3 regions of the Mesorhizobium sp. M0633 genome follow, and region 3 is predicted to be linked to each of the others. Evidence: predicted binding sites of a transcription regulator. Region 3 holds the regulator's gene; each other region holds the start of a gene.
The links. The regulator PhoB, encoded in region 3, activates phosphate uptake and scavenging genes when phosphate is short. The targets are predictions, from matches to a motif close to TGTCATNNANCTGTCAT.

Region 1 (4,656 bases), on a different contig from region 3:
TTCAGATCCACGGTCGCCATCGGCTTCTCACTTTTCGGATTCGACCAGACCGCGCACGAACCAGCGTTGCATCAGCACGACCACCAGGATCGGCGGCACGATGGCCAGCATTGCCGTGACCATCACGAGGTGCCATTGGGTGTCGGCATCGGCGAAGGAAACCATCTTTCTCAGCGCGATGACGATGGTGTTCATGTCGTTGCTGTTGGTGACGAGCAGCGGCCAAAGATACTGCGTCCAGCCATAGATGAAGAGGATCACGAACAGCGCGGCGATGTTTGTCCGCGACAGCGGCACCAGAATATCGAAAAAGAAGCGCCATGGCCCGGCACCGTCGACACGCGCCGCCTCGACCAATTCGCCCGGTATGGTCATGAAGAACTGGCGAAACAGCAGCGTTGCGGTGGCCGAGGCGATCAGCGGGACGATCAGGCCGGCATAGGTGTCGATCATGCCGAGATCGACCATCACCTTGTAGGTCGGCAGGATGCGCACCTCGACTGGAAGCATCAAGGTGATGAAGATCAGCCAGAAGAAGGTCATGCGCAGCGGAAAGCGAAAGAACACGATCGCGTAGGCCGACAGGATCGAGATGAAGATCTTTCCCACCGCAACGCCGAGCGCCATGATCGTGGTGTTGAGGAGCAGCCTGCCGACGCTGACGCCGCCGATACGACCGATGCCGCCGAACAGCGCCTCGTTGTAATTGTTCCATAGCTGGCCGCCGGGCAAGAGCGGCAGGGGCGGCCTGAGGATCGTTTGCAGCGTGTGCGTCGAGGCAACGAAGGTGTAGTAGATCGGAAAAGCCACGATCAATATGCCGAGGATGAGCACGGCATGGGCGATGAAGGTGCGGAGCGGGGACTGGCCGATCATCGCTTCCCTCAGCCGTAATGGACTTTGCGTTCCACATAGCGGAACTGGATCGCTGTGAGCGCAATGACGATGGCCATCAGGATGACCGACTGCGCCGCCGAATCGCCCAGGATCAGATTGACGAAGCCGTCATTGTAGACCTTGTAGACCAGCGTCTCGGTCGTCTTGCCGGGCCCGCCGCCGGTGACGGCATGAACGATGCCGAACGTGTCGAACAGGGCATAGACGGTGTTGACGACCAGCAGGAAAAAGGTTGTCGGCGCAAGCAGCGGGAAGACGATGGTCCAGAAGCGCTTGGTTTCGCCGGCGCCGTCCATGGCCGCCGCTTCGATCAGCGTTTTCGGCACCGCCTGCAGGCCGGCGACGAAGAACAGGAAGTTATAGCTGATCTGCTTCCAGGCAGCAGCCGACACCAGCAGGATCATGGCGTGGGTGCCGTTGAGCAGCGGGTCCCATACGATGCCGAAGCTTCTCAGCAAATAGGCCAACGAGCCGATCGAGGGATTGAACAGGAAAAGCCAAAGCATGCCGGCAATCGCCGGCGCCACGGCGTAAGGCCATATCAACAGTGTGCGGTAGAGGCCTTTGCCGCGCACGGCCTTCTCGGCCATGACCGCGAGCAGCAGGGCGACAACCATGGCAACGATCGCGGTCGCAAGAGAGAACACTACGGTGACCTTGATCGAGTTGAGGTAGGCCGGATCGGCCAGCACCTTCCGGAAATTGGCAAACCAGACGAACCTGCTCTTCAGCCCGAACGGGTCTTGCCTGAGCATCGACTGGTAAAGCGCCTGACCGGCCGGCCAGTAGAAGAAAACCAGGGTGATGGCGAGTTGTGGCGCCACCAGCAGGTAGGGCAGGATCTTGTTGGGAAAGACGACGCGTGGAGACAGGCTGATTTCCCTCGCTATCCAGGTGTCGCCCACGCGAGCCCGCGTGGGCGATATTCCAACCGACTAACCGAGATAATCCCGTCAGTTCTCCAGCGCTTCCTTGATCGCCGCGTTGCCGCGCGCGACGGCATTGTCGAGCGCCTGCTGAGCGGTTTGCTGGCCAGCCAGCATCTTCTCGATCTCCTCGTTCTGGATATCACGCACCTGCGGCAGATTCGGCAGGCGCACGCCCTTCGAGTTGTCGGTCGGCGCCTTGCCTGTCATCTGCAGGATGGGTGTCTCGCGGCCGGGGTTTTTGTCATAGAAGCCTGATTTCTTGGTCGCCTCGTATGCGGCGAGCGTCACAGGCAGGTATCCCGACTTCTGGTGCAGATATTCCTGCACATCGGTCTTGGACAGATAGACAAAGAAGGCCGCGACGCCCTTGTATTCCTCGTCCGACTTGTTGCCGAACACCCACAGGCTGGCACCGCCCGGCGTCGTGTTCTGCGGGGCACCCTTGGCGTCACTGTCGTAAGGAAGCTGGCCGATGCCATAGTTCATGCCGGACTTGACGATATCGCCGAGGCCGCCCGACGATTCGGTGAAGATGCCGCATTCGCCGGCGAGGAATATCTGCTTGGCTTCGGAGGTGCGTCCGCCATATTTGAACGTGCCGTCCTTGGCCAGGTCAGCGAGCGCCTGGAAGTGGTTGACGAAAATCGGCGCATTGATCTTGAGTTCGACATCACCTCCAGCCAGGCCATTCTGCTGGGTGGCCCAAGGCACGTCATTCCACCCCGCGAAATTCTCCAGGTGGATCCAGGTCAGCCAGGTCGAGGTATAGCCGCAAGGGGCGGCGCCGCTCGTCTTGATCTTCTTGGCAGCTTCCCACACCTCGTTCCACGTCTTGGGCGGATTGTTCACGTCGAGGCCTGCCTTCTGGAAGATGTCCTTGTTGTAGTAGAGGATCGGCGAGGAAGAGTTGTAGGGGAACGATAGCATGGTGCCGTCCGGCTTCGAATAATAGCCGACGATGCCGGGCAGATACTGGCTCTTGTCGAAAGTCATCCCGGCGCCGGTCATCACATCGGCCACCGGCTTTATCGCACCCTCGGCCGCCATCATCACGCCGGTGCCGACGTCGAACACCTGGAGGATATCGGGCGCTTGCCCGGCACGAAAGGCAGCGATGCCGGCATTCAGCGTCTCCGGATAGGTGCCCTTGAACACCGGAACGAGCTCATAGTCGCTCTGGCTGGCGTTGAAATCCTTGGAGATCTTGGCGACGACCTCGGCGTTGGCGCCGGTCATGGCGTGCCACCAGCTGATCTGCGTGACGGCGAAGGCGGAGGTGGTGGAAAGCAGGGTCACGGTGGCGGCGATACCGGCCGCAAAGCCGAAGAACTTCATGTTTCATCTCCCGTTTGTCATTGGCGAAAGGGGCACTTCCGCAAAGCCAATATGTGGCGCTGATGACAATCGGACAACGGTTTTATTGCGGATCAATGAACATCATTCCTTCCTAAAGTGCACTCGCTACCGAAACCGGGCGCCAGAAATCACATCACCGTCTTTTCGGCGCAGCGGCGTCGGTTTTCCCCCGAAAAGACCCGCCTCATGGCCCGCGGGTTAACCATTCGTTAAAATCTCCAAGAGCTAATCAGTCACACCTCCCCTGTTAGTTTTGGCAGACCGAGTGAACCAGGATGCTGACGGTCTATAATTGTATTGTAAGTCAGCACGATCCGAGACTGGTTGCGCTTGCCGCACTCGTCTGTGGAATTTCTTGCTTCTCAGCGGTTAATCTCCTTAAGCATGTCGGCCGATCGACCGAGCGAAACCGGCTTGTCTGGCTGATGATCGCCGCGGCCTCGACCGGGTTCGGCATATGGGCGACGCATTTCATCGCCATGACCGCGTTTACGCCGGGAATACCGAACGCATACAATCCGGGATTATCCGCCTTTTCGCTTGCCGCCGCCGTTATCATGACCGCGCTTGGGATGTGGGTCGCCACCTTGCGCCGCGGCATCGACTATTTCCTCGTCGGTGGCGCCATTCTGGGCGGCGCCATCGCGACGATGCACTACATCGGCATGGCAGCTTTCGAGGTCGAAGGCCGGGTCGTATGGAACCTGCTCCTTGTCGCGATATCGCTTCTGGCCGGCGTGACCCTCGCGGCACTGGCGCTCCTTGTCGTCTTGCGCCGTCCGTCAGCGCTCGCGACTTTCGGCGGCGCCGCGCTTTTGACGCTGGCGATTTGCAGCTTGCATTTCATCGCGATGGCTGCGGTGTCGATCATTCCGGATTCCTCGATTGAAATATCCGAACATTCCATCGAGCCCATTTCCCAGGCCTTTGCCGCAGCGGTCGCCAGCCTGATAATCCTTGTGCTATCGGGTGCCGCGCTGTGGATCGACCTGCGCTTTCGCCGCCAGAAGCTCGAGGCCGATCGCATGCACGATCTCGCCAATGCGGCGGTGGAAGGTCTGATCGTTTGCGATGGCACCCGCATTGTCAGCGCCAATGACAGTATGGCGAAGCTGACCGGAACAGCGACAGCCACCCTGAACACGATGCAATTCGGCGAGCTTTTCGACGGACAGAGCGCAGCCGATATGTCCGGCTTCGGCGAACAGGCGCAGGAAGCGAAGTTAAGGGGCAGTGACGGGGCGAGAATTCCTGTCGAGCTGATCGCCAGGAAAATCACCTACTGCGGCAGGCCTCATACGGTGCTTGCCGTTCGCGACATCCGTGAGCGCAAGAAGGCAGAACAAGAGATCCTCCGCCTCGCGCATTTCGATCCGCTTACCGGGCTTGCCAATCGGCGGAGCTTTTCTTCCCGGCTGGAAGCAGAATTCGCCTCGATGGATCGTGGCGGCAAGGATGGACATCTGGCGCTCCT
Region 2 (4,656 bases), on a different contig from region 3:
AGTGGCGCGCGGCGAAGTTCCCTATCTCCACGCCTATGCCAGCAACGCCGCGGCCATAGCGTTATACGAGTCCATTGGCTTCAGGTTGCGAAGCACAATGAATGTGGCCGTGGTTCAGCGCACCGAATGATTAGTCGGCGCATGATGCGCAGCATGGATGCATCCCGTATCGGAAGGAAGGATTTCGTATGGCCGAAATCCTTCCTTGAGACTGCAAGACCTTGCTGCGTGTCAGACCGCGATCTTGCCGCCGCCTTGCCTGGTGATGGCAACGACCGCCGGGCGCACCGGCATGTCCGGCTTGAAGTCGGGCCAGCGCGTCGACAAATCCTCATAGTAGGACGGACGGCCGAAAGCCTCCCAGTCCTCGCCGCCGTCGCCCGGATGCTGGACGGCAACGAAGGCGGTCTGGTCGTCCGGCGCAAACAGGGGACCGCACATTTCGGCGCCGATCGGCACACGGAAGAACAGTTTCGAGGTCGCCCGCGCCGGCCCTTCCGTATCGACCGCCCACAGACCGTCGGTGCGGCCAGTGGCCTTCGGACCCTGACCGTCGGTGGCGACCCAGAGGCGGCCGGCCGAATCGACCGCGCAATTGTCCGGCATGCCGAACCAGCCATTGGCGGTGGTTGCGGTCGAGAAGGTGGCGCCGACGTCGGCCACAGCGGGATCGCCGCATTTCAGCAGGATTTCCCACCTGCCCTTTGTCGCGGTGAAATCACCGCCGTCCTCGACGATCTCGATGATGTGGCCAAAGGCATTTTCGGCACGCGGGTTGGCGGCGTCGACCTGGTCGGCCTTGCGCTTCGAATTGTTGGTCAGCATGACATAGACCCTGCCGTTGGTGGCATTGGGCTGGATGTCTTCCGGACGGTCCATCTTGGTGGCGCCGAGCAGGTCGGCGGCGCGGCGCGTCTCGATCAGCACGTCGGCCTGGCTGGCAAAGCCGTTCTCCGCCGTCAGCGGCCCTTGGCCGAAGACGATCGGCAGCCATTCGACCGAACCGTCCTCGACGAACTTGGCGACATGCAAGGTGCCGTCGTCGAGCAAATCCATGTTGGCGGCGCGGTTGTCCGGATCGAACTTGCCTGTGGTGACGAACTTATAGACATAGTCGAAGCGCTCGTCGTCGCCGAGATAGAAGACGACACGGCCATCCTTGGCGGCGATCGATTCGGCGCCCTCATGCTTGAAGCGCCCCATCGCGGTGCGCTTCCTCGGCGCCGAAGTCGGATCCTGGACGTCGACCTCGACGATCCAGCCGAAGCGGTTCGGCTCGTTCGGCTCCTTGCCGATGTCGAAACGGTCGTAATGCGCTGCCCATTCATAGGCACCTTCGGGAATGCCGAGGCGCTTGTAATTGGCGGCTTCCTTATGCCCCTGCGGCAGCTCGCCCGAGAAATAGCCGTGGATGTTCTCCTCGGCCATGACATAGGTGCCCCATGGCGTGACGCCGCCGGCGCAATTGTTGATGGTGCCGATGATCTTCGTGCCGGTCGGATCGGCGCTGGTCTTGACGCGGTCGTGGCCGGCGACCGGGCCGGAGAGCGTGATCTCGCTGTTGGAGGTGATGCGGCGGTTGAGCTTGCCGTCGCGAACGACCTGCCATTTGCCTGATACCTTGCGTATCTCGACGATAGTGCCGCCATGCGCCGTCATCTCGACGTCGACTTGTTCCTTGCTGAGGGGCGCCTGCTTGGCCTTGCCGTCGACGATGGTGACGAGGCCCGGAAACATCAGGTGCGGATTGGTGTATTCGTGGTTGACCACCAGCAGGCCGTGCTCGGCCGAGCCGTCGATCGGGATATAGCCGACATAGTCGTTGTTGTAGCCGAATTGTCTGGCCTGGGCTTCCGCCGACTGTTTTGTCGGATCGAATTCCGGCGAATCGGCGAACAGCGGATCGCCCCAGCGCAGCAGTACATCGGCGTCATAGCCGGATGCAACGTGATGCTTGTCGTCGATGCCGGCCTCGAGCTCGTCAAAAGCGAAGGCGGAGCCTTCGGCGGCGCGGGCGTTGTCGGCGGTGATCAGCGCCAGCGGGCTGACGGTAGCGGCTATGGCCGAGACGGCAAGCGAGCTCTTGAGGAAGCCGCGGCGCGAGAACCGCGCGGCGATGATCTCACCCATGGTGCGGTTGTCGGTGGGATTGGCTCCTGGCCCGTCGTTTTCCTCGAGCAGGCTGGTTCGGAAATGGGCGTCAGGGGTGCGATGTTCGGTCATAGGGCCTGCCTCTGGCTGGATGGATTGCTGGAGCGTGTTGCCTGGCCAGTCCGGTATCGCCGGCAGGTCACAGTTTGATGACATGCCGGCTAATTGCCACCTGCGATTTCGTATCCAACATCGGCCCCGCTTGACCGCGACCGGCGCTTCGGAAACAAGAGCTGCGGCAGGCGCGTAGGGACCGCATCGGGAGGAACAAAAGTGAGTTTCTGGGGACTTGGGCAGCTCTGCGTTTCGACGGTGATCTTCCTGCTGGCGGCGATGGCCGCAAAACAGTGGGGGCTGGCGCCGAGCCTCGGCAAGATTGTGCTGACGTTGGCGCTCTATTCGCTGGGCAATCTGATCATGCTGAGGCTGATCCGTGAATTCGGCATGTCGGTGTCGTTCAGCCTGTCGGCGGTGATCCAGCTGGTGTCGGTGAATGTGGTGGCGCTGGTCTTCTTCGGCGAGCGCGTCAATGCCTTACAGGCAACCGGCATCGTGCTTGCCATCGCAGCTGTGGCGCTGATCACGCTCGGGCCCTATCTGCAAAGGCTGTAACTGCGATCGGGCCGATGAAGAAGATTGCAAGCAGACTGCGCAACTGGCTGGAGTTCCCGGTTCTGCTGGCCGGGCTGGTCATTGCCGGCGGGCTGTGGGGGTTCGAGGAGCTGATGGAGCTGGCGCGGGCCACCACGCCGCATGCCTTCGACACCGAAATCCTGCTTGCCTTCCGCAAGGCCGGGCAGCCCGACAATCCGATCGGACCGGCGTGGCTGGAAGGGGCGATGCGCGACATCACCAGCCTCGGCAGCGCCAGCGTACTGGTGGTGATCACGGCAGCAATGATCGTCTACCTGCTCCTTATCCGCAGGCCAGGCGCGGCGCTTCTCATGTTCGTCGCGGTAGCGGGCGGCCAGCTCCTGTCAAGCGTGCTGAAATTCGACATCGACCGGCCGCGCCCTGATCTGGTCTCGCATCTCGCCGATGTGGCATCGCTTTCGTTTCCGAGCGGCCACGCCATGCTGTCGGCGGTGACATATTTGACGCTGGGCAGCATGGCGGCGCGGTTTTTGCCCGGGCGGACAACGAAGATCTATGTACTCGGGCTGGCGGTGCTGACGACGGTGGTGGTCGGCATCAGCCGCATCTATCTCGGCGTCCACTGGCCGTCCGACGTATTGGCCGGCTGGTGCGCCGGCTTTGCCTGGGCGATGCTGTGCTGGCTTGCGGCACGGTTCCTGCAGCGATGGCTTGGGCGGGCCGACGGCACCTGACTCAAATCAGCCTGTTGATCAGGCCATGACCGCAGCCTGCCAGCAGGAAAACCATCGACAGCAAGGCTGTCGAGGTCGCCAACGCTTTGAATATCTTCACCCGCTCATCCTTTTGAAGTCGTGCCTGTGAAATCGGGATCGCAGTGGATGTCCCGCCAAACGATGCCGAGGTTTGTAGCATGACAGCGCATCGGCTGGCAAAGAGTGCTGCATGTTTGGAGGCAGACCATCAATCCTTGGTGCAGGAAGACGTCGCCGACCGCGCCAGCGCAGGAACTTCATCCTCGACTGTTCGGCGGTGCCGTTCTTCGATCAACGGCGGCCAATGTCATCGAGGGTGCGGCCCACAAGGCGAGCCGCGCCGGCGTTCGCTTCATTATATCAGGCGCTTCGCCGCAGATACGCCGCATGCTGATCAACCACGGCGTCAAGCGGCCGCTGGTGACTTATGCCGCCTCGATCACGGATCGCGGGCGCAGCTGAAGAAAGCCGCGCCCGCCGCCTGAGCCGATGGCTGGCTTAGTCGAGGCCCAATGCCGCGATCTCGCCGTCGTTCATCAGCGGCACGAAGATTGTCGACTTGCCGTCGGTGCCGATGTCGGCGCTGCCCGGCTTGAACGTCGCAACCGCTTGCGGCGTGCCGCCGGCTTTGTAGCGGTAGAGCGTGCCGGTCATATACGCGGTGGCGTAGATGCTGCCGCCGATGGCAACGACGCCATCGAGGTTGGCAAACTTTTCCGCGCCGGGCAGTGGCGAAACGGCCTTGGTAGCAAGATCGACCGAGAGCAGGCCGCCCGGCTCCGCGGTGCTGAAGTCGGGCTTGATGCCCTTGCCCCAGGAAGCGACGATCAGCCGGCCGCCATCGGCGAAGATGCCATTCGGCGAAGCAAGCGCCGCATCCCTGACGAACAGTTCGGGCCGGTCGCCGTCGATGCGATAGATCGTATCGGCAAGCATATCCGTGACGTAGATCTTGCCGGACGCGTCGGCGGTCACGTCGTTGAGGAAGACCGCGTTCGGCACGTCGATCGTCGATGTTAGCTTGCCGCTTGCGAGATCGACGACGCGCACATGGGTGATGTCGGCGACGTAGAGTTTGCCGCCGGCAATCGCCATGCCCTTGGGCGCGTCCATGCCGTCGGTCCAGTGTTGCGTGACTAGCTTGCCGTCCATCGAC
Region 3 (4,656 bases):
CCTGCGCCACCGACGCCAGCGCCAGCGTCATGGCGACACCCGCCAGAATGGCGGTCGTGAATTTCTTCATCATATCCTCCCTGCGCCGCGTACGGCGTGACCAATTGGCTCAAAGACCAGCTTAGAAGCTCTAATTTTTTCGAGCCTCGAAAAAATACTGGCCCGATCTCCGGCTGCTGTCAACATCGATTCTGATGGATTTTGATGACTCTGCGAGTTTTTTCGAGCGTCGGAATAAACGATGACAGCGCAACCTGCATCTGACACTATTTGCCTGCGTCCGACACTATTTGTCGGACATTACCGACGGCTTCCGGTTCATGAGCGGCCGCCGCAACCGGGAGGAAAGCAAAACAATGTCGGTCGGAATCCGCCATGACGATTTGCGCCGGCGCAACCGGGCGATGGTGATCTCGGCGGTGCGCCGGGCCGGCCAGCCATCGCGTACTGAGATCGCAGCTACTACCGGCCTCAGTCATTCGACCATATCGGCGATCTCTTCCGACCTGATACGGGAAGGCATCCTCGCCGAGAGCAAGGCAAGTGAGCCCGTTTCGTTGAAACGCGGTCGTCCGCAGGTCGGCCTCGCCCTCAACCCGGAAGCGGCGGCGGTGCTGACCGTGGTGTTGTCGCTGAATTTCCTGTCGGCCGCCATTATCGACTATACGGGACAGGTGGTCGCCGAGGAACAGCGCCGGCTGGACACGCTGACCATGCCGCGCGACGAGCTGATCCGTGAATGCATGGCCATCGTCCGGCGCCGGCTGCAGGATCCAGACCTTGACGTCCGCAGTGTCGCCCGCATCGCCCTGGCGATTCAGGGCATTACCGACTCCCCTGCACGCGCCATGCTGTGGTCGCCGATCACGCCGCAGACCGACATCGCCTTTGCCGACATGCTGGAGGACGAATTCGGCATCCCGGCAACGGTGGAGAACGACTGCAACATGATGGCGGTGGCTTTGCGCTGGCGCAATCCGGATCGCTATCGCGACGACTTCATCGCCATCCTGCTTTCGCATGGCATCGGCATGGGGCTGGTGCTGAAGGGCGAACTGTTCACCGGGACGCATTCCTCGGGTGGCGAATTTGGCCACATGATCCATCGTCCGGGCGGCGCGCTCTGCCGTTGCGGGCGGCGCGGCTGCATCGAGGCCTATGCCGGCAACTACGCCATCTGGCGCAACGCCAGGCAGATGAGCGAAGAAAGCGAACCGATCGCCGACGTCAGCGACGCCGACATGCGAGCACTGGCGGCCCGGGCGCGCGAGAAAGATGGGCCGGAACGCGAGGCCTACCGCAAGGCCGGCGAAGCGCTGGGTTTCGGTCTCGGCTCGCTGTTCGCGCTGATCGATCCGGCACCGGTCGCGATGGTCGGCGCCAGTGCCGCCGCCTTCGATCTGATCGAGCCGGCCTTGCGGAAGGCAATCGCCCAGACCGCCGGCGGCCAGCATTCGGGCTCGATCTCCTTCGATACAGAGCCGAACGAATTGCCGCTGATCCGCGAAGGCTGCGCGATGCGGGCGCTAAGCTTCGTCGACCAGGAGATTTTCGCGCCGGGCGCGCAAATGAGGCCCAGCGTCAGAAAGAACGTAGCCTGACCAGGCGGGTCAATCTTCCCTGATCGCATAGCCGGCACCGCGGATGGTGCGGATGACATCCGGCATCCGGCCGTTGTTGACGGCTTTGCGCAGCCGCCCGACATGCACGTCGACGGTGCGTTCGTCGATGTAGATTGTCTCGCCCCAGACATTATCGAGTAACTGGCTGCGCGAGAAGACACGGCCCGGATGCCGCATCATGAACTCGAGCAGCCGGAATTCGGTCGGCCCGAGCCTGATTTCGCTCTTCTTGCGATAGACCCTGTGCGATTCGCGATCGAGCACGATGTCGCCGACCTTCAGCACGCTGGACAGCACTTCCGGCTTGGCGCGCCGCAGCAGCGCCTTGACCCTGGCCATGAATTCCGGTGTCGAAAACGGTTTGACCAGATAGTCGTCGGCGCCGGTCGAAAGCCCGCGCACCCGGTCGCTCTCCTCGCCGCGCGCGGTCAGCATGATGATCGGCAGCCGCTCGGTTTCGGGGCGCACCCGCAACCGACGACAGAGCTCGATGCCGGAAACCGCTGGTATCATCCAGTCGAGCACCAAAAGGTCGGGCACATTCTCCTGCAAACGGATCTCGGCTTCGTCGCCGCGTGTCACCACCTCGACCTGGTAGCCTTCGGATTCGAGATTGTAGCGGAGCAGCACACCCAATGGCTCCTCGTCCTCCACCACCATTATGCGTGGTGCGATCATCGGCTGGGCACCCCCATCATGTCACCGGTGCGGACATTGTCGTTTCGTCCTGCTTCGGACGATTGACCGGCAATTGCTCGCCGGTCAGCACATAATACGCATTTTCGGCGATGTTGGTGACATGGTCGCCGATCCGCTCCAGATTCTTGGCGCAGAACAGCAGGTGCGTGCAAGCGGTGATGTTGCGCGGATCTTCCATCATGTAGGTCAACAGCTCGCGGAACACGGACGTGTATTTGACGTCGATGCGCTCGTCGGCGGCACGCAGCTTGGCCAACGCGGCCGCATCGCCTGCAGCATATTCCTCGATGACACCCTGCACCTGGATGAGAACCAGCTGCGCCATCGCGTCGATGGAATGCGACAGGTCCCGCGGCGTGGCGCTGAGGCCGACCGCACTCACGCGCTTGGCGATATTCTTGGCAAGGTCGCCGATGCGTTCGAGGTCGCCCGCCATGCGGATCGCTCCGACCACATGGCGAAGATCGTGGGCCATCGGCTGGCGTTTGGCGATCAGGGTGATGGCGCGGTCGTCCAGTTCGCGTTGACGCGCATCCATGATGGCGTCGTCGGAAACGACGCGTTGCGCCAGCACGTTGTCGGAATTCAACAGGGCCTTGGTCGCCCCGCCGACCATCGAACCGGCGAGGTCGGCCATGTCGCGGATCAGCTTGCTGATCTGCTCGAGATCCTCGTCGAAAGAAGCGACTGTGTGTTCGCCCATGGTCCTGTCCTCATATGCATGATCGGAACGGCTCAGCCGAAGCGGCCAGTGATGTAGTCCTGCGTGCGCTTCTCGCGGGGCGACGTGAAGATCTTCTCGGTCCGGTCGAACTCGACCAGTTCACCCAGATACATGAAGGCGGTCTGGCGCGACACGCGCGCCGCCTGCTGCATGTTGTGGGTGACGATGACGATCGTATAGTCGGCTTGCAATTCGTCGATCAGTTCCTCGATCTTGGCAGTCGACAGCGGGTCGAGGGCCGAAGCCGGTTCGTCGAGCAGAATGACTTCCGGCTTCACGGCCACGGTGCGGGCGATACAGAGCCGCTGCTGCTGGCCGCCGGACAGGCTCAAGCCGCTGGCGTTGAGCTTGTCCTTGACCTCGCTCCACAGCGCGGCGCGCTTCAACGCCTGTTCGACGCGGCCGTCCATCTCGGACTTGCCGAGGTTCTCGTAGAGCCTGACGCCGAAGGCGATGTTCTCGTAGATCGACATCGGGAACGGCGTCGGCTTCTGGAACACCATGCCGATCTTGGTCCTGAGGAGGTTGAGATCCTGCGACCGGTCGAGAATGTTCTTGCCGTCGAGCAGCACCTGGCCCTCGGCCGTCTGTTTTGGGTAGAGCTCATAGATGCGGTTGAACACACGCAGCAGCGTCGATTTCCCGCACCCCGAAGGGCCGATGAAGGCCGTGACACTGCGCTCAGGCAGTGACAGGCTGATGTCCTTCAGCGCCTTGCTCTGGCCGTAGTAGAAGTTGAGATTCTTGACCTCGATCTTCGTCTTCTCGACGACCGTTTCGGCCATCGTCATGTCTGGGGACAACATCTGTGTCATCTGTCCTCTCTGCGTCCGGTAAGGCTGCGGGCGAGGATGCTCAAGCCCAGAACCGTCAGGGTGATTATGAGTGCGCCGGTCCACGCCAGTTGCTGCCATTCCTCGTAAGGGCTGAGAGCGAACTGGAAGATGGTCACCGGCAGGCTGGCCATCGGCGCGTTGATATTGCTGCTCCAGAACTGGTTGTTGAGCGCGGTGAAGAGCAGCGGCGCCGTCTCGCCGGAAATGCGTGCTATCGCCAGCAATATGCCGGTGACGATGCCGGACAATGCGGCGCGGTAGGCGACCGAACGGATCACCACCCAGCGTGGCGCGCCGATCGCGGCACCGGCTTCACGCAACGCGTTCGGCACCAGGTTGAGCATGTCTTCAGTGGTGCGCACGACCACCGGAATGACCAGGATGGCAAGCGCAACGGCGCCGGCAATGGCCGAGAAATGTCCCATTGGCCGCACCATCAGCTCATAGACAAACAAGCCGATGATGATCGACGGCGCCGACAACAGGATGTCGTTGATGAAGCGGACGACGGTGGTGATGCGCGAAAAGCGTCCATACTCGGCCATGTAGGTTCCCGCCAGCACGCCGATCGGCGTGCCGACGACAACGGCGATGATCGTCATCAGCAGGCTGCCCGCGATGGCATTGAGCAGGCCGCCGGCCTCGCCCGGTGGTGGCGTCATCTCGGTGAAGACCGCGAGCGAAAGCCCGGCTGTGCCCTTATAGACCAGTGCGCCGAGAATGAGCGCCAGCCAGGCAAGCCCGATGCCGGCGGCGACGACGCAAAGCGCCATCA

Region 1: a site for PhoB is predicted at 3,224-3,240, ahead of ugpB (sn-glycerol-3-phosphate ABC transporter substrate-binding protein UgpB). Genes of this name have one in related genera too.
Region 2: a site for PhoB is predicted at 2,290-2,306, ahead of NKI47_RS16540 (PhoX family protein). Genes of this name have one in related genera too.

What each region holds. Positions count from the first base shown of each region.
Region 1 is NZ_JAMYQC010000027.1:53,309-57,964, reverse strand. Features, by position in the region: gene ugpC (sn-glycerol-3-phosphate ABC transporter ATP-binding protein UgpC) at 1-20, opposite strand, end outside; gene ugpE (sn-glycerol-3-phosphate ABC transporter permease UgpE) at 28-876, opposite strand; gene ugpA (sn-glycerol-3-phosphate ABC transporter permease UgpA) at 885-1,769, opposite strand; gene ugpB (sn-glycerol-3-phosphate ABC transporter substrate-binding protein UgpB) at 1,851-3,161, opposite strand; gene NKI47_RS24825 (bifunctional diguanylate cyclase/phosphodiesterase) at 3,458-4,656, shown strand, end outside.
Region 2 is NZ_JAMYQC010000014.1:15,745-20,400, forward strand. Features, by position in the region: gene NKI47_RS16535 (GNAT family N-acetyltransferase) at 1-130, shown strand, start outside; gene NKI47_RS16540 (PhoX family protein) at 232-2,223, opposite strand; gene NKI47_RS16545 (hypothetical protein) at 2,425-2,763, shown strand; gene NKI47_RS16550 (phosphatase PAP2 family protein) at 2,778-3,479, shown strand; partial or broken gene NKI47_RS16555 (sodium-independent anion transporter) at 3,739-3,962, shown strand; gene NKI47_RS16560 (SMP-30/gluconolactonase/LRE family protein) at 3,999-4,656, opposite strand, start outside.
Region 3 is NZ_JAMYQC010000008.1:69,084-73,739, forward strand. Features, by position in the region: gene xylF (D-xylose ABC transporter substrate-binding protein) at 1-70, opposite strand, end outside; gene NKI47_RS10705 (ROK family protein) at 357-1,601, shown strand; gene phoB (phosphate regulon transcriptional regulator PhoB) at 1,611-2,300, opposite strand; gene phoU (phosphate signaling complex protein PhoU) at 2,317-3,024, opposite strand; gene pstB (phosphate ABC transporter ATP-binding protein PstB) at 3,057-3,860, opposite strand; gene pstA (phosphate ABC transporter permease PstA) at 3,857-4,656, opposite strand, start outside.